3 regions of the Frankia sp. Mgl5 genome follow, and region 1 is predicted to be linked to each of the others. Evidence: predicted binding sites of a transcription regulator. Region 1 holds the regulator's gene; each other region holds the start of a gene.
The links. The regulator LexA, encoded in region 1, represses DNA repair genes until DNA is damaged. The targets are predictions, from matches to a motif close to CGAACNNNNGTTCG.
Positions count from the first base shown of each region.

Region 2: a site for LexA is predicted at 1,819-1,832, ahead of pcrA (DNA helicase PcrA). Genes of this name have one in related genera too.
Region 3: a site for LexA is predicted at 5,302-5,315, ahead of recA (recombinase RecA). Genes of this name have one in related genera too.

Region 1 is NZ_JALKFY010000614.1:55,128-64,728, reverse strand. Features, by position in the region: gene MXD62_RS14555 (vitamin B12-dependent ribonucleotide reductase) at 1-1,034, opposite strand, end outside; gene nrdR (transcriptional regulator NrdR) at 1,699-2,259, opposite strand; gene MXD62_RS14545 (LysM peptidoglycan-binding domain-containing protein) at 2,682-2,930, opposite strand; gene lexA (transcriptional repressor LexA) at 3,855-4,607, shown strand; gene hflX (GTPase HflX) at 4,723-6,231, opposite strand; gene dapF (diaminopimelate epimerase) at 6,537-7,433, opposite strand; gene MXD62_RS14525 (EAL domain-containing protein) at 7,460-8,515, opposite strand; gene miaA (tRNA (adenosine(37)-N6)-dimethylallyltransferase MiaA) at 8,617-9,573, opposite strand; gene MXD62_RS14515 (hypothetical protein) at 9,570-9,601, opposite strand, start outside.
Region 2 is NZ_JALKFY010000004.1:161,695-171,295, reverse strand. Features, by position in the region: gene MXD62_RS03580 (pyridoxal-phosphate dependent enzyme) at 230-1,666, shown strand; gene pcrA (DNA helicase PcrA) at 1,840-4,395, shown strand; gene MXD62_RS03570 (FAD-dependent oxidoreductase) at 4,439-5,611, opposite strand; gene MXD62_RS03565 (TetR/AcrR family transcriptional regulator) at 5,763-6,428, shown strand; gene MXD62_RS03560 (M23 family metallopeptidase) at 6,469-7,323, opposite strand; gene MXD62_RS03555 (alpha/beta fold hydrolase) at 7,434-8,375, opposite strand; gene MXD62_RS03550 (carboxyl transferase domain-containing protein) at 8,362-9,601, opposite strand, start outside.
Region 3 is NZ_JALKFY010000628.1:5,356-14,956, forward strand. Features, by position in the region: gene MXD62_RS17950 (AAA family ATPase) at 1-2,641, shown strand, start outside; gene MXD62_RS17955 (bile acid:sodium symporter family protein) at 2,566-3,495, opposite strand; gene recA (recombinase RecA) at 4,098-5,174, opposite strand; gene MXD62_RS17965 (SRPBCC family protein) at 6,076-7,455, shown strand; gene MXD62_RS17970 (hypothetical protein) at 7,552-8,028, shown strand; gene MXD62_RS17975 (carboxymuconolactone decarboxylase family protein) at 8,087-8,659, shown strand; gene MXD62_RS17980 (TetR/AcrR family transcriptional regulator) at 8,777-9,418, shown strand.

The DNA of each region.
Region 1 (9,601 bases):
TCGTTGATCGTGCCGTCGTACTGGATGCCCGGGTCGGCGCACTCCCAGGCGGCCTGGGAGATCGTGCGGAACAGCCCGCGGGCGTCCACCGACTCGATCACCCGGTTGTCGAGACGCGCCCGCAGGTCGAAGGACGTCCCGTCGACCACGGCGCGCATGAACTCGTCGTTGACCCGCACCGAGTTGTTGGCGTTCTGGTACTGCACCGAGGCGATGTCGCGCCCGCCGAGGTCCATGTCGAACCCGGCGTCGCGCAGCGCGCGGATCTTGTCCTCCTCACGCGCCTTGGTTTCGACGAACTCGACGACGTCGGGATGGTCGACGTCGAGGACGACCATCTTCGCCGCGCGCCGGGTCGCTCCGCCCGACTTGATGGTGCCCGCCGAGGCGTCGGCGCCGCGCATGAAACTGACCGGGCCGGACGCGGTGCCGCCGGAGGAGAGGAGCTCCTTCGAGGAGCGGATTCGGGAGAGGTTGAGACCGGCACCGGAGCCGCCCTTGAAGATCAGGCCCTCCTCCCGGTACCAGTTGAGGATCGACTCCATGGTGTCGTCCACCGCGAGGATGAAGCACGCCGACACCTGCTGCGGCGCGGCCGTCCCGACGTTGAACCAGACCGGGGAGTTGAAGCTGAAGACCTGGTGCAGCAGCATCCAGGTCAGCTCGTGCTCGAAGATCTCGGCGTCGCTCTCCGACGCGAAGTAGCCGTGCTCGCGGCCGGCCGCGCCGTAGCGGAGCACGACCCGGTCGATGAGCTGGCGCAGCGACGACTCCCGATCGGGCGAGCCGAGCGCGCCGCGGAAGTACTTGCTGGCGACGATGTTGGAGGCGTTGACCGACCAGGCGGTCGGGAACTCCACCCCACGTTGCTCGAAGTTGACCGATCCGTCCCGCCAGTTCGTCATGACGACGTCGCGGGACTCCCACTCCACCTCGTCGTAGGGGTGGACTCCAGGCGTGGTGCGAACCCGCCGGATCTTCAGCCCGGCCACCTTCGCGGCCGATCTGTTCCCCTTGCCGCGGGTCTCGGTCATAGCGCTCCTCGTGTTCGCGTTCGATGGGTTCAAACAGCGGCCACCGGACTTACGTGCCCGGATCAGGCCTGGTCAGGCATGGTCCCGGGCAGGTCCGGCCCGGCGCCGGCAGTGCAGGGCGGGATGGCCGGATCAGCTGTTCCGCTGATCGGCCGGGGTGTGCGTGGGGTCTGGGACGGTATGTGGGGCCTGAGGCCGTGCCGGATCCGGCGGGCACGGCGGCGTACCCGAGGTGGCCGGTCCGGCTGGTGGCGCTCGATGCCCGTGGCCGCGCCGGACGGGATCGGGTCGGGGGCGGGGCAGGGGCACAGGTGGTCGGGTCCGAACATCAGGTGCAAAGGTGCTGGCCGCGGCGCATGCGCCGATGCCTGTATTACGTGCGCCGCGGGCGGCTTCCGTGGCCTCGCGCAGTACACGGACCACCGCGGCTCCGAGACCGGTGTGGCTCCGACTCCGCACCGACACGGCTCCAGGCTGGTTCCATTCCAGGTCGTTACACGGACCTGGACGCTCGCCGGACCGCGCCTCGACGCCTCCCCCGCGCCCGGCCCGCGATGCCGGAGCCGGCAGGCGGCCCACCGGCCGGGTTCGTGAGGCCGGCGCGGATCAGGCTGGGTCACTCATGGACGCCCGGATCCCGGTTCCGGGACCTCGGGCCGGTGCGTCAGGGGCCGGCCGCCGCCCGTGGGCCCGTGGTCACCGGAACGACGACAGCCGAGGCCCCGGTGGCCGCCGGCATCGCGGTCGGCTTCCCGGCGACGGGCGGCTCACCGCCGCCAGCCGACTCGGCACGCAGGGCCGCGATCGCCGCCTCGAAGTCGCCGAGCGACTCGAACGCCAGGTAGACGGAGGCGAAGCGGAGGTAGGCCACCTCGTCCAACTCTCGGAGGGGGCCGAGGATCGCTCGGCCGACATCCTCGGCGGCCACCTCCGCGGAGCCCGAGGAGCGCACCGTCTCCTCGACCCGCTCCGCCAGCAGCGCCAGATCGTCCGACCGGACGGGGCGGCCCTGGCACGCCTTGCGCACTCCCACGATCACCTTCGCGCGGCTGAAGGGCTCGGTGGCCCCGCTGCGCTTACGGACCCGCAAGGAGGCCTCCTCCATGGTCGTGAACCGACGGCCACAGGCCGGACACGACCGCCGGCGCCGGATCGCGGCGCCTTCCTCGGCCTCCCTGCTGTCGACGACACGGCTGTCGGGATGCCGGCAGAAAGGGCACCGCATGGTCCGCTCCCCTCCACCCCGGGCAGGCTGACACTGCCGCCCGCGGGGTGCGTCCGACTGGGTTCCGTCACCTCGACCGGCGGCCCCGTGGACAGACGGTCAAGGCCCTGTGGATTACCTGTGTAACAACCTGTGGATGACTTGCGGTGCTGAAACTACAAGATGTTGTGTCCACCGTAGCGCACACCCCCGACAGATCCGACACCGACCCCTCCGGTGCATGTGGTCCTCAGGTGTGTTCTCGCCAGCCCGCGCCGGGGCCACGACAGGCGGTGACACCAGCCGGACGTGCCCTCGGTGGGGCAGCCGCAACACCTGGCACACCGAACGCACCGGGCATGCCGGGCATGCCGGGCCGCCGAGCCATCGGGCATCGAGCCACCGGGGCATCGGGGCATCGGGGCCGCAGCAGGAAAGCCGGGTCAGGGGAGCCGGAGCTCCTGACCGGGCGTGAGCGTCACCGTGTCGAGGCCGTTCAGGGTCATGAGCCCGCGGACGGTGTCGCGGGTGTCGGCCTCGGGGGCGGCCTCGTGGGCGATCTCCCAGAGCGTCTCCCCGGACCGCACGACGTGCGTCCGGTAGCTCACCGGGACGCCGGTGAACGCCTGTGACGCCGTCACCAGCACCAACGAGAAGACAAGGCCGAGGACCGTGCTCGCCAGCGCCACCACGACGACGCGGCCGCGCCTGGTCAGCCGCAGCGGCGGCCGCGCACCCGACCTCCCCCGCCCACCGGCCCGCGACCGGGACCCGGCCCGAGGTCGAGGTCGAGGTCGAGCCTCAGGCCGGGCGTGGGGCTGAGGCCGGGGACGCTGGGGCTGGGACTGCCCGCTCGGCCCAGGACGCGGCTCGGGCACCGTGGCGGCCGACCCGGCCGCGGCCAACCCGACGGCTGCCTCACGCCACCACATGCCGGGCATCTCGATGACGGACGCCCCGGATCGCCGCTCACCGCCCCGCCTGGACTCAGCAGGCGGCACCGTGGCAGCCGGAGCAGCCCCCGAGAGACCACATCGGGCGCCACGAGAGCGAACCGGGCGCCCTACCGGCACGCGGCCCATGCCGCGCACCGCCACCCCCCGCACCCCGCGGCCACGGACGGCGACTCCGCCCACCGCGGCTCCACGCACGCCACGTGCCCCCCGCGCACCCGTCGCGACCTGCGCACCCTGCCGCAGCGCGCAGCTGCGGGACACCGGGTGACCCCGCCGAACTGACGCATTCCCACCGGCCGCACCGCCACCGTCGGTCATGCCAACCTCCCAGGCACGAACACTTGTTCGATCGAACGCCTGAGCGATTCTTACACGGCCACCACGCACACTTCCCCCGACACGCTCGAACAGACGTTTGAGATTCGGCGACCGGCCGACTACCGTCAAGGACGATCAGTTGTGGACGATCGTGCGAGATGAACCGAGCACGAAGGACCCCGCCAAACCGATCAGCCGAACCGATCAAAAGTTACTAATCGGACAAAGCATTGGAACGACCGGGTGGGTGTTGGCGGAGCCGGGCCGTCGACCACCCGGTCCTTGGCAGCCGCCGGTGGCACCATCCGCCGCGCGTAAGCATCGACAGGAGAGCGGTAGGCGATGACCAGCCAGGAACGGGGTACCCGCCGAGGTGACACCCGTGGCAACGTCCGGGATTTTCCCGACAGCCCCGCGGACGCCTCGGGCCTGACGCAGCGGCAGAAGAAGGTGCTCGAGGTCATCCGGTCCGCGGTGGAGCGGCGCGGATACCCGCCGAGCGTCCGGGAGATCGGCGAGGCTGTCGGCCTGACCAGCACCAGCAGCGTCGCGCACCAGCTCAAGGTGCTGCAGGAGAAGGGGTTCCTCCGGCGCGACCCGAACCGGCCGCGGGCGATGGAGGTGCTTCCGATCGGCGGCGCGAAGGCCGGCGGGCGTTCCCGCGCGGGTGCCGCGGCGGCGGCCGGCGCACCCGCCGAGACAACGGCGCTGGAGGCCGGCACGCCCACCTACGTCCCCCTGGTGGGGCGGATCGCGGCCGGTGGGCCGATCCTCGCCGAGCAGGCGATCGAGGACGTCTACCCACTGCCGAAGGAGATCGTCGGCGAGGGAACTCTGTTCCTGCTCAAGGTGGTCGGCCAATCGATGATCAATGCCGCCATCTGTGACGGCGACTTCGTCGTCGTCCGGCAGCAGCCGGTGGCGGACAACGGCGAGATCGTCGCGGCGATGATCGATGGAGAGGCCACGGTCAAGCGGTTCCGGCAGCGCGACGGCCGGGTGTGGCTGGCGCCGGAGAACCCGGCCTTCTCCGACATCCCGGCCGAGGACGCGACCATCCTCGGCCGCATCGTGGCGGTGATGCGCCGGGTCTGATCCCCGGCACGCGGCCGGCACCGGGCAGGCCGGGCACCGGTCAGACGTCAGGCGTCTGACCGGTGCGGTGTTCAGCTCGCGGTGTTCCGTCGGGGCTGGTGTTCAGGCAGGGTCGTCAGGCGCGGAACGGCTCCAGCTCGGCGGCCAGGCCCACGGGCACGCGCGCGGCGACCTCGGTGCCCTTGCCGGTGTGCTCGACTCGGAGCACCTCGCCGATCTGGTGGATGCGGGAGACGAGATCGCCCCGGGTGTAGGGCACCAGCAGGGACATCTCGACCTCCGGGTGCGGTATCCGCGCCGAGAGCGCCTCCACCAGCTCCTGCAGCCCCGCCCCGGACCGCGCCGAGACAAAGATGGCGTCCGGCACCGCCTGGCGCAGGACGGCGAGCGTGGTCGGGTCGACCGCGTCCACCTTGTTGACCACGATGAGCTCGGGCACCCCGGCCGCGTCGATCTCGGCGAGCACCTCGCGCACGGCCGAGATCTGCCCCATCGGGTCCGGGGCCGAACCGTCGACGACGTGCAGGACGAGGTCGGCGTCCACCACCTCCTCGAGCGTCGAACGGAACGCCTCGACGATCTGGTGCGGCAGGTGGCGCACGAAGCCGACCGTGTCGGCCAGGGTGAAGATCCGGCCGTCGGGCAGCGTGGCCCGGCGCACCGTCGGGTCGAGGGTCGCGAACAGCGCGTCCTCGACCAGTACGCCCGCCCCGGTCAGTCGGTTGAGCAGCGACGACTTGCCGGCGTTGGTGTAGCCGGCGATCGCGACGGCGGGAACGGCACCGCGGCGGCGCGACGACCTCTTGGTCGCCCGGACGGTGGCCATCCCGGTGAGCTCTCGGCGCAGCTTGGTGATGCGCGCGCGCAGCCGGCGACGGTCCGTCTCGATCTTCGTCTCACCGGGGCCACGGGTACCGATCGGCGCCCGGCCGCCGCTGGCGGCCTGCCGGGACATCGACTCACCCCAGCCGCGCAGCCTCGGCAGCATGTACTGCAGCTGGGCGAGCTCGACCTGCGCCTTGCCCTCGCGCGACGTCGCGTGCTGAGCGAAGATGTCGAGGATCAGCGCCGTCCGGTCGATCACCTTGACCTTGACGACCTCCTCGAGCTGGCGCAGCTGGCCGGGGGTCAGCTCGCCGTCGCAGATCACCGTGTCCGCGCCGGTCGCCAGTACGATCTCGGCGAGCTCCTTGGCCTTGCCGGAGCCCACGAAGGTCGCTGCGTCGGGCCTGTCCCGGCGCTGCACGAGCGCGTCGAGCACGACCGAGCCGGCGGTGGTGGCGAGCGCGGCCAGCTCCGTCATGGAAGCCTCGGCCTCGACCTGCGAGCCCGACGTCCACACCCCGATCAGAACGACCTGTTCCAGCCGGAGCTGGCGGTACTCGACCTCGGTGATGTCCTCGAGCTCGGTGGTGAGGCCCGGGACACGGCGCAGCGCGCCACGGTCCTCCAGGTCGAGCCCGTCGCCCTCCTCGTCGAAGAACGAGAACCCGTCGGCCTCGGCCAGGGCGAGCGCGGTGCCGGCGCGACCGTCACGACCCTCGTGGCCGTCGTGGCCGCCGTCGCCCGAGTGCAGTTTCAGATGCGGGGTGGACGCCACAGCGGCGTCAGCGCGAAGACTCATACCATCCGTTCTCAACGCGGCACGGTGACCGCGTCATTCCAGTCCGCCCCGGCCGGGACGGCACTCTTTCGCCCCATCAGCCGGGTTCGCCCGGCCGATGAAACACCGTCACTCTCAGGGTGACACGGCATACCCGCGATCGCGAACCCTTTACCGGACGGTGCCCGCCACCGGACGACCTCGGCAGACCTGAGGCGGGCACCCGGCCCGACGCCCGGGCGCACCCACGCGCCACGGGTCCCCGAGGGAGATCGAGGGACTTCGCCCTGCCTGCCCCGGCCGCGCTCAGCCTGCCTCGGCCGCGCTCAGCCGGCCCCGACAACGCTCGGACGCCGCTCGCCCGCGGGAGCCGCCGGGCCGAAGCCACCCGCCGCGCGCAGCCAGTCGGGACGAAGGACACCGTCCGACACCAGCACGGCCGGGCCACTGAGCAGGACGGTCGACTCCCACCAGCCGACAGTCAGCCGCCCGCCGGGGAGGTCGACCTCGACCTCTGCGGGCGGCCCATCGCCATTGCGGGCCGCCCAGGCCACAGCGACGGCACACGCGCCGGTGCCGCAGGACGCGGTCTCACCGACGCCCCGCTCGAAGACCCGCATGGCGACCCCGTCCGGAGCCGGGACGACGACCTCGACATTCACGCCCTCGGGGAAGGCGGCGGCCGGGTAGGCCGGCGCGCGCAGGTCCAGGCGCGCCAGGCCGGCCGGGTCGAGGTCGTCGGCGAAGCAGACCGCGTGCGGGTTCCCCATCGAGACCGGCACGGCGGCGAACTCCCGCCCGGCGACCGTGACCGGCACCGGGCCGGCGGCCAGCTCGGGCGGTCCCATCTCGACGGTGACGTCGCCGCCCGCCGGCACCTCGACCGCCCGCAGGCCGGCCCTGGTGGCGATGACGAGACGGCCGGGCGCGGCGTAACCCGCGTCGACGAGATAGCGGGCGAACACCCGGACCCCGTTGCCGCACATCTCGGCGATCGACCCGTCGGCGTTGCGATAGTCCATGAACCAGCGGGCGGCCGCGCTGTCGCCGGCGGCGGCGGGCTCGGCCGCGGTCAGCACGACCCGCAGCACCCCGTCGGCGCCGATGCCGGTGCCCCGGTGGCACAGCGCCCGCACCAGCTCGGGGCTGAGATCGAGCTCGCCGTCGGCATCCGGCAGGATGACGAAGTCGTTACCCGTTCCGTGTCCCTTGACGAAGCGCACGCCGCGATCGTACGGCCGCGGCGAGCTCACCCCGCGGCAGCCGCCCGCGAACGGTCCCCTCGCCCCGAACCACCCGGATACGCGGTACCTCCTGACTGCGCGGTACCTCCCGAACGCGTCGGCTGGGCGGGACGTCCCTGCGGGTCGCCGGGACGCCCGTGCTGGTCGCCGGGACGTCCAGGCTGAGGGCCAGGGCGGCCGGGGGTGGCGCCGGACCACCCGGGTTGACTCGCCGGCCGGAAGCCGGTCTCGGCCCGGGTCTCAGCGGACGGCTTGTACCACCTGTCCGGCCGGCCGCGGCCGAGCGCGATCATGCGGGCGTCCTCCACCGGTACCGGCGGGCAGAAGAGCGGCCCGGACACCCGGTCGCAGTCCAGCCTGCCGACCCGGTCCGCCAGCACCGCGGTGTCGACGTCCTCGGCGACGACGACCATGCGCCGCCGATGCGCCACGCCCACCAGGGAGGCGAAGGCCGCCTCGCCCTCCATGTCGCGGATCGTCGCCCGCAGGAACTGCCCGTCGATCCGCACCAGGTCCAGCGGGAGCACGTCGAGGGTGGACAACGAGCCGTACCACGTGCCGAACGCGTCGACGCCCACCGCGACGCCGAGGTCCCGCAGCCGCACCAGCAGGCGGGGCAGCGCGGGAGGCGCGAACGCCAGCGTGTCCTCGGTGAACTGCAGGCCGACGGCGCCCGCCGGCAGCGACCGCCCCAGCACCAGCCGCTCCACCTCGGCGAGGAACTCCGGGCGGGCGAGATGACGGCCGTCGATGCGCACCCACAGCCGCGGCGGGCGGACGGAGGTCCCCGCGGCCATCCGGTGCCAGGTCCGCGCCTCCGTGACCGCCATCCGCAGCACCCACTGGTGTACCTGGCCGACCAGCCCGGCGGCCTCGGCGACGCGCATGAAGGCCGCCGGGCCGAGCAGCCCGAACTCGGCGTGCGCCCAGCGGGGCCGCGCCTGCATCCCCGGGACGGAGCCGTTACGAAGGTCGACGTCCGGCTGGTAGTGCAGGCGTAGCGAACCGTCGTCGAACGAGGCGTACAGCGCGGGAACCAGGGCAAGGTCGAGCGCGGTCACGTCGAACTCTCCAGACGCCGGGATGGGCCGGGACCCGGGCCGACGGGTCAGGCGAAGGTCCCGCGGCGCTGGGCCGGCCACACGTCAGAGCGAACCCAATATCAGAGCGAACCCACCAGACGTCGTACCTCGGCGAGCGCCGCGGCGACATCCGGAAATTCCAGCCAGGATATCCGCGGATCACGCCGGAACCAGGATCTTTGCCGACGAGCGAAGCGCCTGGTGGCCGTTGTTGTGGCCTGTTTGGCCGCGTCCATGGAGTCCATTGCTCCGTCGAGGACGGCCAGGACCTGCGCGTATCCGAGGGCACGCGAGGCGGTCCGCCCGTCGCGCAGCCCCGCCTCCGCGAGCGCCGCGACCTCGTCGACGAAGCCCGCGCGCCACATCAGCTCCACCCGGTCGGCGATCCGCGTGTCCAGGTCCGGGCGGTCCACGCCGACCTGAACGACATCATAAATCGATCGATATTCGGGCAAAGTGGCCTCGAATGTGCCGGTGAGCTCGACGACCTCGAGCGCCCGCACGATCCGCCGCCCGTTGCCGGGCAGGATCGCCGCGGCGGCGGTCGGCGCCAGCCCCGTCAGCCGCTCGTGCAGCGGCCCCGGCCCGACCTCGGCGAGCTCGCGCTCGAGCCGGGCGCGGACGGCCGGGTCGGTGCCGGGAAATGACAAATCGTCCAGAACCGCCCGCACGTACAGGCCAGATCCGCCGACCAGGATCGGCACCCGGCCGGCGGCGAGCAGGCCGTCGACGACCCGCCGGGCGTCGGCCTGGTAGCTGGCGACGTCCGCGGCGCGGGTGATCTCCCAGATGTCCAGCAGATGGTGGGGCACGCCGCGTCGCTCGACCATCGGGATCTTCGCCGTGCCGATGTCCATGCCCCGGTAGAGCTGCATCGAGTCGGCGTTGACGATCTCCCCACCGAGCTCGAGGGCGATCTCGACCGCCAGGTCGCTCTTACCGGCACCGGTCGGGCCGACGACCGCGATGACCGGCCCGGCCTGATCGGCTCGGGTGGCACCGTTGGTCAGGCCGGCGCCGTCACGGGACGCGGTCACCGGCCGCTCTGCGCGGTGGCCCGCTTCT
Region 2 (9,601 bases), on a different contig from region 1:
GCGCCGCTACACCTGCCGCTGCGGTGGTTCCCCGGTGGAGGGGCCGGTTTGACTACGCCCGAGCCACGGAGCACGCTGGATGAGTGCCGCAGCACCTCATGGTGATTACGTAGGCGCGTGACCGTCCTCGAACGGGTCGCGCGCCCAGCCCTTCCGCCCTACGGCGGGGGGCTTTTTTGTTTGCCGCGGCCACAGCGAGGTGGCCGCCGAGCCACCCAGGAGATCTTCGATGACATCACCATCCGTGAGCGGGCCCTCGGCTACCGGCGCCTCGCCGTCCCGGGTGGGCGACACGGCTGACGCTGACGACACGGGAGATCGCGAGGCCGTGGCAGCCCCGGCCGTAACTCCGGTCACCCCGGCCGCCGCCCGGGTCGGAGCGCGGCCGGGGCTGCTGCGGCCAGGCAGCGCGCGCAGGGCGTCCACGCGACGCACGTTCGGCCCCCGAGCGGCCGTGTCCGGCCGGGAAGCAGGATGCCGCCCAGGCAACGGCACCCCGCTGCCGCCCGATGCCACGGTGCCGGCAGGAACGCTGGCTGCTGAGGCGCTGGCTGCTGAGGCGCTGTCGGTCGGCGCGCTGGCGGTCGACGTCGCCGACGTGGTGGCCGCCGCCGACGGGCTGCGGGGGGTCGCCCGGCGCACCCGGGTCGTGGCCGACGCCGACCTGACCCGGCTCACCGGCTCGCCGGTCTGGCTCAAGTGCGAACACGAGCAGCACACCGGTTCGTTCAAGCTGCGCGGCGCATATCACCGAATCGCGGCCGCTGGCCCGCGCGCCCGCGAGCGGGGGGTCGTGGCCGCGAGCGCGGGTAACCACGCGCAGGGCGTCGCCTTCGCCGCGGCCCGGTTCGGCGTCGAAGCGACGATCTTCGTGCCGGAGAGCGCCAACCCGTCGAAGGTCGCCAGCACCCGGCGTTGGGGCGCCCGGGTCGAGTACGTCCCGGGCGGGGTCGACGCGGCGCTCGCGGCGGCGGCCGCGTTCGCGAACGAGGGCGGCCGGCTGCTGGTCCATCCCTTCGACGACGCCGCCGTCATCGCCGGGCAGGGGACGATCGGGCTGGAACTGCTCGAGCAGGTCCCGAACCTCGCCACCGTCATCGTCGGAGTCGGCGGTGGTGGTCTCCTGTGTGGCCTTGCCGTAGCGATCAAGGGCCTGCGCCCGGACGTCCGCGTCATCGGCGTCCAGTCCGCCGCCGCGCCGGCCTTCGCCACATCCTTCCGCACCGGTCGCCGCGTCACGGTGCCCCCGGGCAGCGCCGGCACGACGGAGGCGGTCGGCCAGCCGGGAACCGCCGCCGGCACCATCGCCGACGGGATGGCCGTGGCCGCGCCCGGGCGGCTCACCCTCGAGCTCGCCACCCGTCTCGTCGACGACGTCGTCACGGTCGACGAGAGTGCGTTCTGGGAGGCGATGGTCCTGCTGCGCCGGTCGGGCCAGCGGGTGGAGCCCGCGGGCGCGGCGGGTGTCGCCGCGTTGCTGCGGACCCCCCGGCTCGCGGTCGGGCCCACCGCGGTGGTGATCTCCGGCGGCAACCTCGACCCGGCCGTCGACGCCAGGGTCGCCGCACTCGCCGGTGCTGGTGCTGGTGCTCTCAGCGCTGCCGGTACCGGCACCGTCGGTGCCGACCCGGCCGGCTCGGCCGCGGGCCGTCGGACGGTTGCCTGACCGACCACGGCACCGACCGGCGGGCCTGTGCCCGGAGGTTGGGGCAGGCGAGACCCGGCCGCGAGGGCTCGGGCGGGGCATGGAAGTGTCGGACCCGCCCGGCAGCATGGCGTGGCGGTCGGCGTGGCCGCGGCGCCGGGTGGTTGGCCCGTCGAACGTACGATCGAGGTCTGATGAGCACTCTTTTCGACGACACCTTCGGCCCCGGGGCCCTGGTCGACGGCGGTGCCCCGGCCGGCTCCGGCGACGGCCCCGAGCCGCACGGTGATCTTCCCGGCGGCGGTCGGGCGTCCCGTGGGGCCTTCGGCCCGGCGGTGCTCGAGCCGGGCGGCGCCACCCGCGCCCGGGCGCCCAGGCTCGACCCGGACGAGCTGCTCGAGGGGCTCAACCCGCAGCAGCGTGCCGCGGTGGTGCATGCCGGCTCGCCGTTGCTGGTCGTCGCGGGTGCCGGGTCCGGCAAGACCCGCGTGCTCACGCACCGGATCGCGTACCTGCTCGCGGCGCGCGGCGCGCGGCCCGGCGAGATCCTCGCGATCACCTTCACCAACAAGGCCGCCGGCGAGATGAAGGAGCGCGTCGAGGCGATCGTGGGCGGCCGCGCCCGGGCGATGTGGGTGAGCACCTTCCACTCCGCCTGCGTGCGCATCCTGCGCTCGGAGGCGAGCCGGCTCGGCTTCGGCTCCTCCTTCTCGATCTACGACGCGGCGGACGCCCAGCGCCTCATCACGCTGGTCACCAGGGATCTCGACCTCGATCCGAAGCGGCACACGGCCCGTGGGCTCGCCGCGGCGATCAGTGCGCTGAAGAACGAGCTGGTCGACTGGGAGACGGCCCGGGACAGGGCCACGAACCACATCGAGCGCACGGTCGCCGAGGTCTACGCCGCCTACCAGCAGCGCCTGACCCAGGCGAACGCGCTGGACTTCGACGACCTGATCATGACCACGGTCAACCTGCTACAGGCGTTCCCGGACGTCGCCGAGCACTACCGGCGCCGGTTCCGCCACGTCCTGGTGGACGAGTACCAGGACACCAACCACGCCCAGTACGTGCTCATCCGTGAGCTCGTGGGCCGCTCGGTGTCCTCGGCTGACGAGCCGGCTGCGGGCTCCGGCGAGGCTGTGTACTCCGGCGGTTCCGCGGAGCCCGACGGGGCGGGGTGGCCCGCGAAGGCGGTGCCGCCGTCGGGTGCCGTTCCGCCCGCGGAGCTGTGCGTCGTCGGTGACGCGGACCAGTCGATCTACGCCTTCCGTGGCGCGAACATCCGCAACATCGTCGAGTTCGAGCAGGACTTCCCGAACGCGGCGGTCATCCTGCTGGAGCAGAACTACCGCTCCACGCAGACGATCCTCTCCGCGGCGAACGCGGTCATCGCCCGCAACGCCCAGCGCAAGCCCAAGCGCCTGTGGTCGGACGCCGGTGACGGCGAGCGGATCGTCGGCTTCGTCGCCGACAACGAGCACGACGAGGCCGCGTTCGTCGCGGAGGAGATCGACCGCCTCGGCGACGAGAACCTGGCCAGGCCGGCGGACGTCGCCGTCTTCTACCGGACGAACGCGCAGAGCCGCGTGTTCGAGGAGATCTTCATCCGGGTCGGCCTGCCGTACCGGGTCGTCGGCGGCGTCCGGTTCTACGAGCGCCGCGAGATCCGTGATCTTCTCGCCTACCTGCGGGTGTTGGTGAACCCGACGGACACGGTGAACCTGCGGCGCATCCTGAACGTTCCGCGGCGCGGCATCGGTGACCGCGCGGAGGCGATGGTCTCGGCCTTCGCCGAGCGGGAGCGGATCGCCTTCTCCGAGGCGCTCACCCGGGTGGACGGGGTGCCCGGCGTGGCGACCAGGTCGGCCCGCTCGATCCGAGATTTCGTCGCCCTCCTGGAGGGCCTGCGCGAGCAGCTGCCCGCTGGCCCGCTGGCCGTGATCGAGGCGACGCTGGAACGGACGGGCTACCTCTCGGAGCTGGTCGCGGAGGACACCATCGAGGCACAGGGCCGGGTGGAGAACCTGCGCGAACTCGTCGGGGTCGTCCAGGAGTTCACCGAGCGGCGCCCGGACGGCACCCTCGCCGAGTTCCTGGAGCAGGTGGCGCTCGTCGCCGACGCCGACCAGATACCCGACGACGACGGCTCGGACGGCGTGGTCACGCTGATGACCCTGCACAGCGCGAAGGGCCTCGAGTTCCCCGTCGTGTTCCTGACCGGGCTCGAGGACGGTGTCTTCCCGCACATGCGCACGCTTGGTGACCCGACCGGGCTGGAGGAGGAACGCCGGCTCGCCTACGTGGGCGTCACCCGGGCCCGTGCGAGGCTGTACCTCACCAGGTGCCAGGTACGCAGTGCCTGGGGGCAGCCGGCCTACAACCCGCCGTCCCGGTTCCTGGGGGAGGTGCCGGACTCGCTCGTGGAGTGGCGGCGGCTGCCCGAGCCTGCCCCGGCCGCGGGCGGTGGGCGGTTCTCCGGCGGTGGGTCGGCGGGCGCGGGCAACGGTTCCGGTGGGTCCGGCGGGAAGCTGCCGAGCTCCCCGTTCGGGGCGAAGCCCGGCCGCCCGGCGGCGCGTCCGATCATCGAGCTGACCCCCGGCGACCGTGTCACCCACGACACGTTCGGTCTCGGTGTGGTCGTCACGACGAGCGGGGTGGGGGACTCGCGCCAGGCCAAGGTCGACTTCGGCGCCGAGACCGGCACGAAGGACCTCCTCCTGCGCTACGCCCCGGTCGAGAAGCTCTAGCCCGGAGGTCTGGCGGCGCGGCGGCGTGGGGCGTGGGGCGTGGTCAGCCCGCCTCGGCTGTCGCCGACGCCGCGGTCGGCAGGCTACCGAGGTCGTAGTCGTAGAGCCAGCCGGTCGCCCGTTCGTACATCCGCGGGAAGACGATCGGCATGATCAGGTCACGCAGCCGGGCGGCCACCGGGCCCGCGGTCTTGGCATCGCGGTTCGCGATGGCGGCCTTCACCATTTTCCCGAGCCGGTCGCCGCGCAGCCGGTCGTAGACCGCCAGTGCGTCGCTCGTAGTGGTCCGCCGGCCGAGCTCCTGCGCGAGGACGACGGCGTCCTCCAGCGCCATCGACGCGCCCTGCCCGGCGCCCACAGGATGGGCTGCGTCGCCGATCAGGACGATCCGGCCGTCATGGTGACCACGCACGAGCGGCAGGGTGTGCAGGAGTGTGCCGCCGTGCACGCGGGTCGTCGCGCGCAGGACGGCGACGGCCCGCTGCTCGGTGCCGAAGATCTCGGCCAGATCGTCGACCCCCACCGTGCGCGGGTCGGGCGGGGTCCGTGCCGAGACCTGAGCTGACCACCAGACCCCGCCGTCCGGCGCCGGCACGTGGAGGAAGGCACCCCGCCGTCCGAAGATCATGTTGAACGCGTCGGGTTCGATGTCAAGGCCGTGGGACTCGCCCGACACGGTGTAGAGCCCGGCGTACCCGGGTTCCGGCGCGGTGGGGTGCAGGAGCCGCCGGGTGGCGGACCAGATCCCGTCCGCGCCGACGATCAGGTCGGCGACGTCGGCGGCGTGGAGCCGCTCGAGCGCGGTGGTGTCGAGTCGTTCGCCGGTGCGGATCCGCGCGCCCAGCCGCGCCGCCTCGGTGCGGAGCACGGAGACGAGGTCGGCGCGCATGAGGGTGACGCTGTGCAGGGGATCGCCCGAGCGGCGGCCGCGGGGCACGTCGCCGAGCAGCCGGCCACCACCGGACCACATCCGCTGCCGCTCGACGGCACGGCCCGCGGCCTGGACCGGGGGCAGGCAACCCAGCGCGTCCAGCGCGCGCAACCCGTTGGCGGCCAGGCTCACGAACGAGCCGACGGGGCCGGCCGGCTCCGCGTGCGCCTCGTACACGGTGACCGCCGCGCCGGCCTGCGTCAGCGCGATCGCGCTCGCGGCACCTGCCACGCCGCCGCCGACCACCACCACCCGCATCCGGCCTGTGCCGTTCGCGTGACTCATGCCGCACTCCTTGGACCAGGGGATCCGACCAGTCGCCGAACCTGAATTCGTCGAATCTATTTTTACTGAACTGCAACTCACTGAAACTTAGTTCAGCGAATGTGGGCTCAGTATGGTTGCCCGGGGCACGCAGGGTCAAGGAGGGTGCGACATGGGCGTTCGCAGGGAGCGGGCGGCACGGACCGAGGTCGCGCTGAAGGAGGCGGCCCGGCAGCTGTTCGTGGAACGCGGCTACCTCAACACCAAGATCACGGACATCACCGCCGCCGCGGGCCGCTCGGCGGGCTCGTTCTACGAGCACTTCAGTAGTAAGGAGAACCTGCTGCAGGCCCTGCTGGCCGACATGCACGGGCAGGCGGGCGAGGCGATGGCGGACGGGGCGATGCCGGGCGCGGGGGAGGAATCGGGGGATGGCACGGAGCATCCCCGCGAGCACGACCTCACCGACCGCGCGCAGATGCGTGCGCACCTGGCCGTGGCCTGGCGAGTGATGCGGGCCAACCTGCCGGTCGTGGTCGCGCTGTACGAGTCGGCCATCACCCGGGGGGTCCGGTCGGACGCCCTGTGGGAGCAGCTCGTCCAGGACACGGCCGTGCTGCGCGAGCACCTGGAGTACCTGCGGGACCGCGGCCACCGGCTGCCCGGCGAGCCGGTTCTCGTCGCCGCGGCGATGGGGGCGCTGCTGTCGACGCTGGCCTACGCCCTGCTTCCGTCGAACGAGGCCGGCTTCTCCGACGAGGAAGTCGTCGGCACGCTCACCGAGCTGTTGCTCGCCGGTGTGCGGGGCGAGTCGCCAGAGGCCGGTGACCCGAGCTAGCGGCTCGGCCTCGGCGGCTCGCCCCGCACCAGGCTCGGTCTCAGTAGTGGACGCCGTGACCGGCGAGCCAGGTCAGCGGGTCGACCTTCGTCCCGTACTGGCCGTTGAGGCGGACCTCGAAGTGCAGGTGCGGACCGGTGGACTTGCCGGTGTTGCCCTCCAGGCCGATCTGCTCGCCGGTGGCGACCTCCTGCCCGAGTCGCACGTCGATGCGCGACAGGTGGCCGTAGCTGGTCACCACGTTGTTCTCGTGCATGATCTGCACAAAATTGCCGTATCCCGACTCCCAGCCGGCGTAGATGACGGTGCCGCGGTGCGCCGCGTGGATCGGCGTCCCGTGCGCCGCGCCGAAGTCCACGCCGATGTGACGGTTGGCGCCGCCGAATCCCTGGGTGATCCGTGCCTCGATCGGGCGGACCCACCGGGCGGCCTCCAGCCGCTCGGTCTCGGCGGCGGTCTCCGCGGCGTGCTGGCTCAACGTGGCCGCGGCCTCGCGGGCCACGATCTGGTCGGTGACCTGCAGGTAGGTGCTCAGCCGGCGTTGGGCCTCGGCGGCCTCGCCGTCGGGGGCCCCGGCGGAGAGATCGTCCGTTCCGTCGGCGGAGATGACGTTGACCGTTCCCGGCGCGGTACCGCTCGGGCCGGCGGACGCGCCGAGCACAGCGCCGGTCGGACGGATCTCGGGCGACGTGGAGGTCTCCGAGTGCGCCACCCCGGTACTGTTGATCATGACAAGCCCGATGGTGGACGCCACCGCGGTGGCGACACCCGTGCGCCGTAGCTGGACGGCGGTGAAACCCGATCTACCGAACGCGGACGAGTCCTGCTCGTCGGAGGATCCAGCATTCCGGCGGCGGCGTGCTCCGTGTTCGGATCTCGGGAACTGCGGTCGCATCAACACGCACTCCCATGGTCGCAAGGCATCCGCCGGACAAACCGGTCGGGGAGGGGGACCTCTAAACCGATGAGGAGGCTACACCGTGCGATTCGGACAGATGCCCCTAGCTAGCCACAAAGATGTGGCACTTTCGTGGTGGTCTGTGACGGTTGGCGACCACCGGCGGAGTCCGTGGCCAGCCTGCGGGCGATCATGTGCGCCACCCCGCTGCTGAACGGCAGGCCGTGGTGCCCCGCCCCGTCGACGACCACGTTCTCGGTCACCAGGTCGGGATGGGTGAGCGCCGCCTCGCCCGGGCGGACCACCGTGTCGAGGCCGCCCGCGACGGCGATGAAGCGGGTCCGGACGCCGGGAGCCGGCTCGACGAGCTCCCTCAGCAGCGGTGAACCGGGGCGGAGCTGGCTGACGAGCCGGTAGGAGACGGCCTTCGGAACCAGGCAGGCCAGCCGGGTGCCGTTGTGTGGCGTCGCCAGCGTGACCAGGGTCTGCACGTGGTCGCCGCCGCCGAGCCGCTGCACGTAGTAGCGGGCCACCAGGCCGCCGAGCGAGTGGGCGACGATGTGCACGCCGGTGTCGCCGTGGCGGCCGGCGACCTGCTCGACGGTCTCGGCGAGCTGCGCCGCGGCCGCCTGGACGCTCGTCGCGAACAGCGGGATGTCCACCGAGGTCACAGTCGTGAAGCCGCGGCGGCGCAGGGAGCGTTCCAGCCGGGCGAACACGGACCGGTTGTCGACGAGGCCGTGCACCAGCAGGATCGGCGTCCCGGCCGCCATCGGGTCGCCGATGAGCAGGCCGCGTTGCAATGGTGTCAGGCCGGCGAGCCGGTAGCGGTCGGCGAGTCCGTCGTCGTCGCGGCGTCGGCGCGGCAGTGCCGCGGCCGGGTAGAGCGCGGCGTGGGTGGCCAGGCAGGCGGCCTCGACCACGAGGCCCTTCACGCCGTCGAGCTGGGCGCCGCCGATCCGGGTGAACAGCCGAGTGTCGATGACCGTCCCCTTCGTGGCGACCTGTCTACCGTGGCAGGTTGGGTCAACGACGTTACAGAAAGCCACCCAATCCTGTCGACCATTTTGCCCTTCGTTGGCTAAGGCGGACATCGTTGTCGCGCATCGTCAGCTCGGTCAGCGCCTCGGTCACCCGGTGTGCCAGGCCGGTCGGACCGGCGTCGCGCGGCGCGAGGACGTCGTCGGCGAAACCCAGGCTGACCAGGTCTGACGGGCGCAGCCCCGCGGTGTCCGCGGCCTGCTCGACGCTGATCCGGAGCGTGGTGGCCGTGCCCTCGGGTGACAGCGCCGTGACGTAACTGTCCGGCGACATCAGGACCACATCGGTACAGCACGCCGCCAGCGCCCCACCCGAGCCGCCCTCGCCGACGATCACGGAGAGCGTCGGCGACGCGCAGCCGAGCACCTCCGCCATCGCCGCGCCGATCTCGGCCGCGATGCCACCCGCCTCGGCCGCTGGCCCGCACTCCGCCCCCGGGGTGTCGACCAGCGTGACGAGTGGCAGGCCGAGCCGGCTGGCGAGGCCCGCGGCCCGCACGAGCAGCCGGTACCCGGCCGGCCCCGGCGCGCCGCCGCGTTCGGCCGCCAGCGCGACCCCCACGGCGCGCGGCCCGAGCCCGCCTGCGCCGGGTTCACCGCCCGCGCTCAATTCCCCGCCCGCGCTGTGTTCCCCGTCGGCGACAGGCGTCCCGGCCAGCCGGCCGACCCGGGCACGCACCGTGCGGTCCGGGCCGGTCAGGTCCACCCCGGAGGGGAACAGGCTGTCCAGGATGTCGCCCGCATGCCTGCGCTGGCCGGTGCGGGCGGCGAGGACCTGCTCCCACCCGCCGCGGGCCGGCGCCGGCCCACTCCCCGCCTGGCTGGCGTCAGCCCGGCTGTTGTCGGCCCGGCTGTTGTCGGCGATGCCGGCCCGGTCGCCATCGGCGTCTGTCCTGGCGAGCCGGTCGGGTGTGCGCGCGGCGGGCAGGACACGGGCGGGAACGGCGACCGCGTCCAGCGCGCGCCGCAGCCACGAGGCGACGGCGGCTGGCGCGACGGCCGCGTCCACCAGCCCGGCGGCGTGGGCGGCCGCCGCCGTGTGGCTGGCGCCGGCCGGGGGAGCCTCGCCGGTGACCGCGGCCACCACCCGGGGCCCGGCGAACCCCACCGTCGCGCCCAGCACGGCGCACCGCAGATCGGCGCGGGAGCCCACGGTGACCCACATCCCGCCGGTGGTCGGCTGGTCCGAGACGGCGACATGGGGGAGGCCCGCCGCGGCGACCTCGGCGAGCGCG
Region 3 (9,601 bases), on a different contig from region 1:
GCAGCTGGCCGCGTCGATGGCGCTGTTCCATGAGCCCGTACAGGCCAGCCTCGTCACCGCCCTCGGCGTGGCGGGACGGCAGGCGGAGGCGCTGTCAGTGTTTCAGGCTGTCCGCGAGCGTCTCGCCGAGGAGCTCGGCATCGATCCTGGGCCGGCGCTGCAGGCCGCGCACCTGCGAGTGCTGACGCAGACCCCGAGGCCGACCATGGAACGCGAACGCGAACGCGAACGCGAACGCGTACCGGCGAGGCGGGCAGCCGGCCTGGTCGGTCGGCGCGAGGAGCTCGGCGTGCTGCGGCAGGCCATCGAGGAGGCGTTTGCCGGCCGCACCGGGCTCGGCATCGTCGAAGGTGAACCCGGGGCGGGTAAAACGTGCCTGCTGAAGCAGGCCGTTGCGGCTGCGGACCAACGCGGCGCGTTCGCCGTCTGGGCTTCCTGCCTGGAAGGCGACGGAACACCATCAATGTGGCCGTGGGAGCAGGCGCTCTCCGTTGTTCTGGACAGTCTGCCCGCGTCGGCGCGCGAGAAGTGGCTGGCCAGCGAACTCGGTAGTCTCCTCGAACCTCGACACGATGACGCCGCGCCACCGGTTTCCGGCGCCCGCGCGCAGTTCCGTCTGTTCGAGCAGGTTGTGGCGGTCATTGGCCAGGCCTCCGCGGAACGCCCACTGCTGCTCGTCATAGACGATCTTCAATGGGCTGATACCGCCTCGCTCCAGCTGTTCGGCCACCTGGCGGCCCGGCTACCCGCCGGCACCGCGATCATCGGCGCCCTTCGCGACCGCGCACCCGGACCCGGCTCCGAGCTTTCGCGAGTACTGGCCGCCGCCAGCCGGCTGGCCAGCCATCGCAGGATACGGCTCGGCCCGCTCAGCCTGGCCGACGTGGCCGAACTCGTCCGTCGCGAAGCTGGCCGCGAGCCTGGTGCGGACGTCGCCCGCAACATCCACGTCCGCACCGCCGGCAATCCTTTCTTCGTCCGCGAGCTGTCGCGGCTCCTCATTGACCGCGGCGCGCTCGGCGACGGCGACGCGTCGGCCCGCGCCGGGGTGCCGTCCACGGTGCGCGACGTCGTCCGCGATCGGATGGCGGGCCTCGACGACGACGGTCGCGACCTGCTGCGGGTCGCTGCGCTCATGGGCCGTGACCTCGACCTCGGCCTGATCGCCCGCGCCGCCGGCGTCGACATCGCGGACTGCCTCGACCGCCTCGAACCGCTGCGTGCGCTCGGCCTGCTCGAGTCGGGGCCTGAGGACCCGTTCTCGTGGCGCTTCGCGCACGACATAGTTCGCGAGTCGGTCACCGAGACAACGGCGCATCAGCAGGCCATCCAGCTGCATCTGCGCATCGCGGACGCACTCGAGGAAAGCCAGGCCGACGACGAATCGATCACCGAGCGCGTCGCGTTCCACCTGCGGGCCGCCGGCCCCCTCGCCGATCCCGTTCGCACCGTGGAGGTACTGAAGCGCGCCGGTCGCCGCGCCGCGACCAAGCTCGCGGTCGCAGCCGCCGATCGGCACCTCGAACTGGCCGCCCGGATCGCGCGAACCGCCGGGCTCCCGGAACTCGAGCTCTCCGCCCTTTCGCTACTCGCCATCGCCCCGCGCCGGCAGGCCGGGTTCGGCGGCACGACGTTCGATCTGCTGGAGCGTGCGGAACGCCTGGCGCGCCAACTCGGCCGGGAGGTCGAGGCCGCCGGCCTCCTCTTCGCTCGCCTGTTCGGGTCCTACACCTTCCTGGAGTGGGACCGCGAACGTCTGGTCCGCCGGCTGGCCGAGCAGGGGGAGGCATCCAGCGATCCGGTCGTCCAGGTGTACGGCCGGCAGGCCTGGGGCCTGCATCAGTGGGACAGCGGCAACATCGGCGAGGCGTACCGCTGCCTCAGCGGCAACAACCCCGCGCTTCTCGACGGGGTTGTCTCGTCGCACAGCGAGACCCCGATCCGGCGTGACGTCTCGGGCGAGTGGCCCGGCTGGCTGGCCGTCGTGACCGCACTCCACGGTGACGTCGAGACAGCGGGGACCGCGATCGACAGGTGGAACGGTCCCGAAGACCCGTACGCCGTCGCGACCTGGGCGTACTACATCACCATCATCGCGTCGATGGCCGGTGACGCGGGCTGGGTGCTGCGCACGATCGAGCGGTGGATGACCGTAGGTACTGGCCGGGTCGCCGTCCAGCAGGAGCACTACGTACGGCTGAACTGGTACTGGGCCCGTGCCCTCACCGGTGACGACCCGGCCGGGCTCGCGGCGGAAGCCGAACAGGTCGTGGCCGGGACGCTGGTCGACCCGCCGCGATGGGGTGTCGCGTACCACCATGCGCTGATCGCCGACATGTGGCTGGCCGCCAGCAGGCCGGAAGAGGCGGCTACCGCCCTCGACCGGGCGGACCGGGCCCTCGAGGCCTACGGTCAACGCTACGCCGAAGGACTTGTCCTGCTGCTGCGCGCGCGCCTGCTCCACGCCCGCGGCGAACCCGCGGGCGTCGTACGAGCCGCCGCCGAAAAGGCCCGCGAGCGGTCCGACGAGCGCGAGTCCTACCTTTTCGCCCGCCGCGCCGAGAGCTACGTCACCGAGCTTCGATCGCACTGTTCAGCACCAGGAACGCCGGGAACAGTCACCGAGGACGCGGTCACCTGAGCCCGACGGGTGATCAACCAGCCGAACCCGGCCGCGGTGAAGAACATGACAATGCCGTACACCACTGCCGGGATGGCCATCTCGGAACTGTTCAACAGCGCTGGGCTCGCCGCGACCGTGAGGGCGAGTGCGGTGTTGTGGATGCCGATCTCGAACCCGGCCGCGATGGCGGCCAGATGGTCGACGTCGGCCAGGCGAGGTACACCGTAGCCGATCAGCAGGCTCACGATGTTGAAGACCAACGCGGCCAGGCCGACCGAGAGGAAATGGTCGGCGAGCTTCTCCCGCTGCCCCAACAGCACGGCGGAGATGACCCCGACGAGGACCACGACTGACAGCACCTGGACGGGGCGGTTGAGTCGCCGCGCCACCTCCGGCGCCTGCGCGCGCACGAGCATCCCGATCGCGACCGGCACGAGGACGATCGTGAAGACCTGCAGCACCTTGTCGAACTGCAGCCCGATCGCCGCCCCCTCGGGCAGGAAGTACTCGGCCGAGAGGTTCACCACGATCGGCAGGGTGACCACCACCAGCACCGAGTTGGTCGCGGTGAGCGTGATGTTCAGTGCGACGTTCCCGCCGAACAGGTGACTGTACAGGTTGGCTGTCGGCCCGCCTGGCGACGCCGCGACCAGTATCAACCCGACCGCCAGCTCCGGCGGGAGCCGGAAGGCGAGCACCAGGCCGAAACAGATCGTCGGCAGCAGCACGATCTGGCAGAACAGCGCGACCCCGACCGCCTTCGGCTGCCGACCCACCCGACGGAAGTCGTCCAGGGTCAGGCCTAGGCCCAGCCCGAGCATGACGATGCCCAGGGCGAAAGGCATACTGGCCAGGATCAATCCGGAATCCATGCCGACCTTCGCGGGTGTGCTGCGGCCGGATCACGGACTGGCCGGGCGGGCGCCCTGACCACGGCGCCGGCCGCGACCGCAGCGGATCCGGCCAGCACCGTCCGGCGAGTCGTCGTCATCGATGTGGACCCTTCCACCTGGACCTTCGCCCCCTGGCTCCTGCGCGTCTTTTGCCCGGGCCACGATCGAAGGACAACGTAGGGCCTCGTAGTTGACGAGCACTGAACGAGGAACGAGCGCACGTCAGCGCCAGATCACAAATAGTCAACTAGCTATCAAGTCCGTTGGTCTAGTGTGCGGCAGCGGCGACACACAAGAGTGAAGCGGCGATCGGGTGGGGCCTGCGGGTCACCATTCTCTGGTACATCGTCTCCTGCCCGGGAACCTCCGGGGGCGCTCTGCCACGTCTTCAGGTCAGGCAGACACCGACTTGACGACTGTCCTGATCAGATCGGTCACCACGGTCGGCCGAGAGTGCATCACCTGTGGGGTGTCAGAACTCGGCTACCGGCGTTTACCTGGGGTTTTAGGCGGCTCGTTCGTATTCGTTGATCAGGCTGCTGAGGGCGGGCTGGCGGCTGATCCGTTCCTGGATGCCTTGGCTACACATCGTCACCGTCGAATATGCGATGGCGCCGTTGATCGGACGCTCCCGGACTTGGCGGGGGAGCGTCAGCGTCCAGCGTCGGGGAGAGGCCGAGTTTCTCCTTGATCCGCTTTTCGATCTCGTTGGCCAGGTCCGGGTTGTCGCGGAGGAATGACCGCACCTTTTCCTTGCCCTGGCCGAGCTGGTCGCCGTCGTAGGTGTACCAGGCGCCGGACTTGCGGATGATGCCGTGCTCGACGCCCATATCGATCAGGGAGCCCTCGCGGCTGATACCGCCGCCGTAGACGATGTCGAACTCGGCTGTCCGGAACGGTGGGGCCATCTTGTTCTTTACCACCTTGACCCGCGTGCGGTTGGCGACAGCCTCCGTGCCGTCCTTCAGCGTCTCGATGCGGCGCACGTCGAGCCGGATCGACGCATAGAATTTCAGTGCCTTTCCACCGGTGGTGGTCTCCGGAGAGCCGAACATGACGCCGATCTTCTCGCGGAGCTGGTTGATGAAGATGGCGGTGGTGCCGGAGTTCGCGAGCGCCCCGGTGATCTTCCGCAGTGCCTGCGACATCAGGCGGGCCTGCAGACCCACGTGGCTGTCGCCCATCTCCCCCTCGATCTCGGCGCGCGGCACGAGGGCGGCCACCGAGTCGATGACGATGATGTCCAGCGCGCCGGAACGGATCAGCATGTCGGCGATCTCCAGCGCCTGCTCCCCGGTGTCGGGCTGGGAGACGAGCAGGGCGTCGGTGTCGACGCCGAGCTTCCCCGCGTACTCCGGATCGAGGGCGTGCTCGGCGTCGATGAAGGCCGCGATGCCTCCTGTTGTCTGCGCGTTCGCGACAGCGTGTAGCGCGACGGTGGTCTTTCCGGACGACTCCGGCCCATAGATCTCGACGACGCGTCCACGGGGAAGACCCCCGATGCCGAGCGCGACGTCCAGCGCGATGGAGCCGGTCGGGATGACCTGGATCGGCGGCCGGATATCGTCACCCAGCCGCATGATCGAGCCCTTGCCGAACTGCTTGTCGATCTGCGCAAGCGCGTTCTCGAGCGCCTTCTCGCGGTCGGGTCCCACCATTGGAGTTACTCCATGCTGACTGAGGTCGGCGGGTCTTGGCCACGAGCCGACGCTGGGCCGTGGGACCGACAGTTTCGGAAGCCGGGTCGGTTCGGTGGACGGCGGAGAGTCTGTGGGCAACAGTAGCCGAACATTCGTTCGAAGGTGTGGCGACACGCCGGCGCACGCCCGCGTCGGGCTGGTGCCCGGGGGACTCCAAGATCTGAGTTTCGGTCTGTGGGCTGGCTTTTTGCGGTTGAGGTGATCTCAACGTCATCGATGGGTTCTCGTGCCCGAGGACGTCGGCGATCTGCGTGGTGAGTGCCCGTCCTCGAGCAGCGTCGCCACCGACTTGCGGCCGAACGGGTGCGACGTCAGCCCCGGGAACCCGGCGTCCGCGACGGCCTCCCGGATGTCCGCCTGCGTGTTGCTCGGGTCGCGTAGGCCATGGCCGGCCCCGACCTCGCAGGGGTGCGACCTCGGTGTCGAGCTGCCCAGCCTGGACGTCGAAGACGGCGGCCCGCGGCCCGAGAGTCGCGGCCCGAGAGTCGCGAGAGCCTCGGTGACCGCGAGTCCGAAGCCTGACGCCCCGCCTGTCGCGATCGCGGTAGTCCCCACCGAAGGGCATGCGTGTTCGTCCTTGTGTCCGTGGTGGGTGGCTTGACAGTGCTCGAGTGTGGCGTGCATCATGCTTCTTAATCAAGCGATTGTTTAATTTTGCTACGTCGGCGGCGCTGGCCGGCCGGGCGTGCGGTGCTGCTCTGATCCGGATCGGTACCCAGTGCGTCCGGAGCGTGTGCCATCACCGCGCGGTAGCCCAGAGCGCGCTCTCCGGGTATGCGCCGCGGGCCCCACATGTGTGTCCCCGGCGCATGGAAGATCTCCGACCCACTCTTTCCCCTGTTCGAGGAGAACTGGACTGATGACGATCGAGGCGACGCGGCCGACGCGGCCCGGGGAATGGCTCGACGACACGAGGATCGGGCTGTCGGGTCTGCGCTCCGACCCGGCCGGATTACGGTGGAAGATCCCGACCGAGCGCTACACCTCGCCGCAGATCGCGGTGCAGGAGCGTGAGCTGATCTGGAAGACGACCTGGCAGGTTGTCGGCCGGGCCGACGAGTTGGCGAAGGCCGGTGACTGGAAGACCTATCAGCTCTTCGACCAGTCCTTCATCGTCGTGCGCGGCCGCGACGACATGATCCGCGGTTTCGTGAACGCCTGCCGGCACCGCGGCAACCTGCTGTGCGCGCAGCGCTCGGGCACCTCGCGGCAGTTCCTCTGCCAGTACCACCTGTGGTCCTACGACCTGGAGGGCAACTGCCGGGGCATCCTGCGCGAGGGCCACTCGGGAGTCGACAAGAGCGATGTCCCGCTGCTGTCCGTGCCGGTGGAGACGTTCGGTGGTTTCATCTTCCTCAACCCGGACCCGGACGCGACGCCGCTCGCCGAGTACCTCGGTCCCGAGGTCGTCGAGCTGCTGCGGCCGTACCAGATGGAGCGGTTCGTCACCGTTATGGATGTCGAGGAGGCCCTCGAATGCAACTGGAAGGTCGTCATGGACGCCTTCCAGGAGGGTTACCACGTCTGGGGCGTCCACCCGCAGCTACTGAACGTGATCTACCCGGACCCGGAGAAGGGCCGCTACTGGTTCCTCGGCGACCACAGCGTCGCCACCACGCCGTTCGACGTGCCCAGGGGTGAGCAGTTCGGTCCTGAGGAGCAGGTGGCCGGGATCCGTAAGCTGCCCGAGACCTTTCCCGCGGTGCCGCTGATGCTGCCTCGTTTCGAGGAGCTTGTCGCAGAGTACCGCGGCGACGACGGCACACTGGTCTTCCCGGAGGGCCTCACTGCGCGCACGCTGCTGCAGCAGGCCACCCGCGACACACTCACAGGCATGGGCCTGGACGTCAGTGGGCTGACGGACAACCAGATGACGGACAACCAGGGCTGGGTCCTCTTTCCGAACTTCTTCATGACGATCCGTGCGGGCGAATGTCACATCACCATGCCCACCCCGCACCCCTCCGGCGACCCGAACAAGTGCGTCTGGCACGTCGCCAGCTACATGTATCTGCCGGATGATCTCGCCGAATCGGCGAAGGTGGACCCGACCGTCGTCGAGGAGCCGGGCAGCCACACCTACTTCGAGGCGCTGCAGCAGGACTACGAGCAGATGCAGCGCCAGCAGGCCGGCCTACGAAACAGCCGCCTGGAACACGAGACGATCACCCGGGAGGAGCTCGTGGTCGCGAACTTCCACCGTGTTCTCGATCGCTACCTGGCCGGCGCCCGGTCCTGAGTAGCCGCGGCTTACGGCAGCCGGTCTGCCACGCGAGACCGCAGCGGCCTGGCCGCATGTCCGCAGATCCCCGACCTCACCACTGGGAGCATCGTTATGACGCTCGCGCTGCGCGACCTCGACGAGGTTATCGGCGACTACACAGGCCTCTCGCGGGTCGTGCTGGAGTACACCCGGCTGATGAAAAAGCTGGTCGACGCGGGCAAGGAGCCCGGCTTCTCGGTCGACAGCTGGGCACCGGTCGCCGAGCTGGTCGCCGTCGACTCCTTCGAGCGGATCGGCCCGTTCAAGGAGACCATGAACTGGTTGGAGTATTCCGGCTTCCTGACCCAGTGGGCGCAGACGTCCGCATGGGAATGCTCGTTCAAGCGGGTCACCGAGGTCGGCAACCTGGTGCTGCTCGAGCTGGAGGAGCGCAGTACGGTCTCCGGGATCAGCAGCGCCGTGAACTCCGCGACGATCTACGAGTTCGACCCCGACGGAAGGATCTACCACCTCGCGGTGTACCTGCAGATGCAGCTGCCCGACCCGGAGACGCTCAGGAGCTACGAGGGTATCCGGATCACGGAGTGACGCGCGTAGCCCGGTGTCCTCGGCGAACCGTCATCCCCTCTCGAGAAGGGAGCGCCGCATGGCGCGTGTCGAGCCGCTGAGGCCCCGTCAGTTCCCACCGGAGATGCGTTCGGCTCTGGCCGCCATGATCCCGCCTGAACCGCGCCATCCCCTGCCGAGCGCCGAGGGGCGACCCAAGTCCCTCGGCATGCTGGGCACCTTCGCGCACCACCCCCACCTCGCGCGAGCGTTTCTCACCTTCAACGGCCAGGTGCTGCTCGCGACGACACTGACCCCGCGGCAGCGCGAGATCCTCATCCTGCGGGTCGCTGCCCGGCGCGCCTGCGACTATCTGTGGGCGGAGCACTTCCACCTCGCTGAGGAGGCGGGGCTCACCGCCGAGGAGAAACGGCGTATCGCATCAGACCCCGCCGAAGCATCCTTCAACCCGCTTGATGCCGCGCTGATGAGCGCCGTCGACGAGATCATCGCCGACGGTCTGCTGACAGACGGCACCTGGACGGCACTCGCCGCCGTGCTCGACATCCAGCAGATACTCGACGTCATCTTCACCATCGGTGCGTATGAGACGGTATCGGCCATGCTGAGAAGCTTCGGGGTCGGGCCCGAGGACTCCCCGCGCCTGTCGTGACCGTCCACCGGCTCCCTGCGCGCCACCGCGGTGCGTCAGCCTCGACAGTCACGACGGCGCGGCCCCGCCTCGGTGTCCGCATGCGAGACTGGGGGGAGACGACAATCAGGAGAAATCGTGGCGAGCACTTCATCGCTGTTAGGCAGGCCGGTCGGCTCCCGAGGCGATCAGACAAGGCAGCGCATTCTTGACGCGACTCTGCGCTGTGTCGCCGAGGTCGGCTACGCGCGCGCCACCATCCGCGAGATCGCCCGGGCGGCCGGCATGACCAGCGGCAGCCTCTACCACTACTTCCCGAACAAGGCCGAGCTGGTCAAAGAGACCTTTCGCGAAATCGCCCAGCAGACAGCCCCCCGCTTCGCCCTCGCCGTGGAATCCGTCGACGGCGTCCTCGACAAGCTCATGACGGTACTCGACGAGGCCGACCGAATGGTCCGCGAGAATCCCTACGCGGTCCCCTTCGACCGTGCGATCCGGGTGGAAAGCGCCGCGGACCTGCACCTGGCAGAAGAAAGCGACACCATTGTCACCTCCATCCACCATGTCGTCACCGAAATCCTGCGCGAGGCGGGCGAACAGGGCATCCTCACGGACCACGTCGACGTCCAGGCCGCCACTAACGCCATCGACGTACTGCTCATGGGCCTCTACGAGCACGCACTGACCGCGCCCGCCGACACCTACCACGCCACCGTGCACGCCCTGAAACTGCTGATCCGGGGGATGTTCTTCGACCAGGCCCGACTGGCGACGCTCTGACGGTGTGCGGCTCGCGTGCCGTCCGGGCCGCCGCGGAGGGCTGCGTCGCCCGGGAGGACGAACTGGCCCGATCGGACTGATGGCGATCAGGGTGACCCGACCGACGCCGCCGCCGCAAGATGGCTGACCCTCGGAGCCGAATCTCGGCATCATACGCTGCGGCGCTCCGGGACCGCGGCGTTG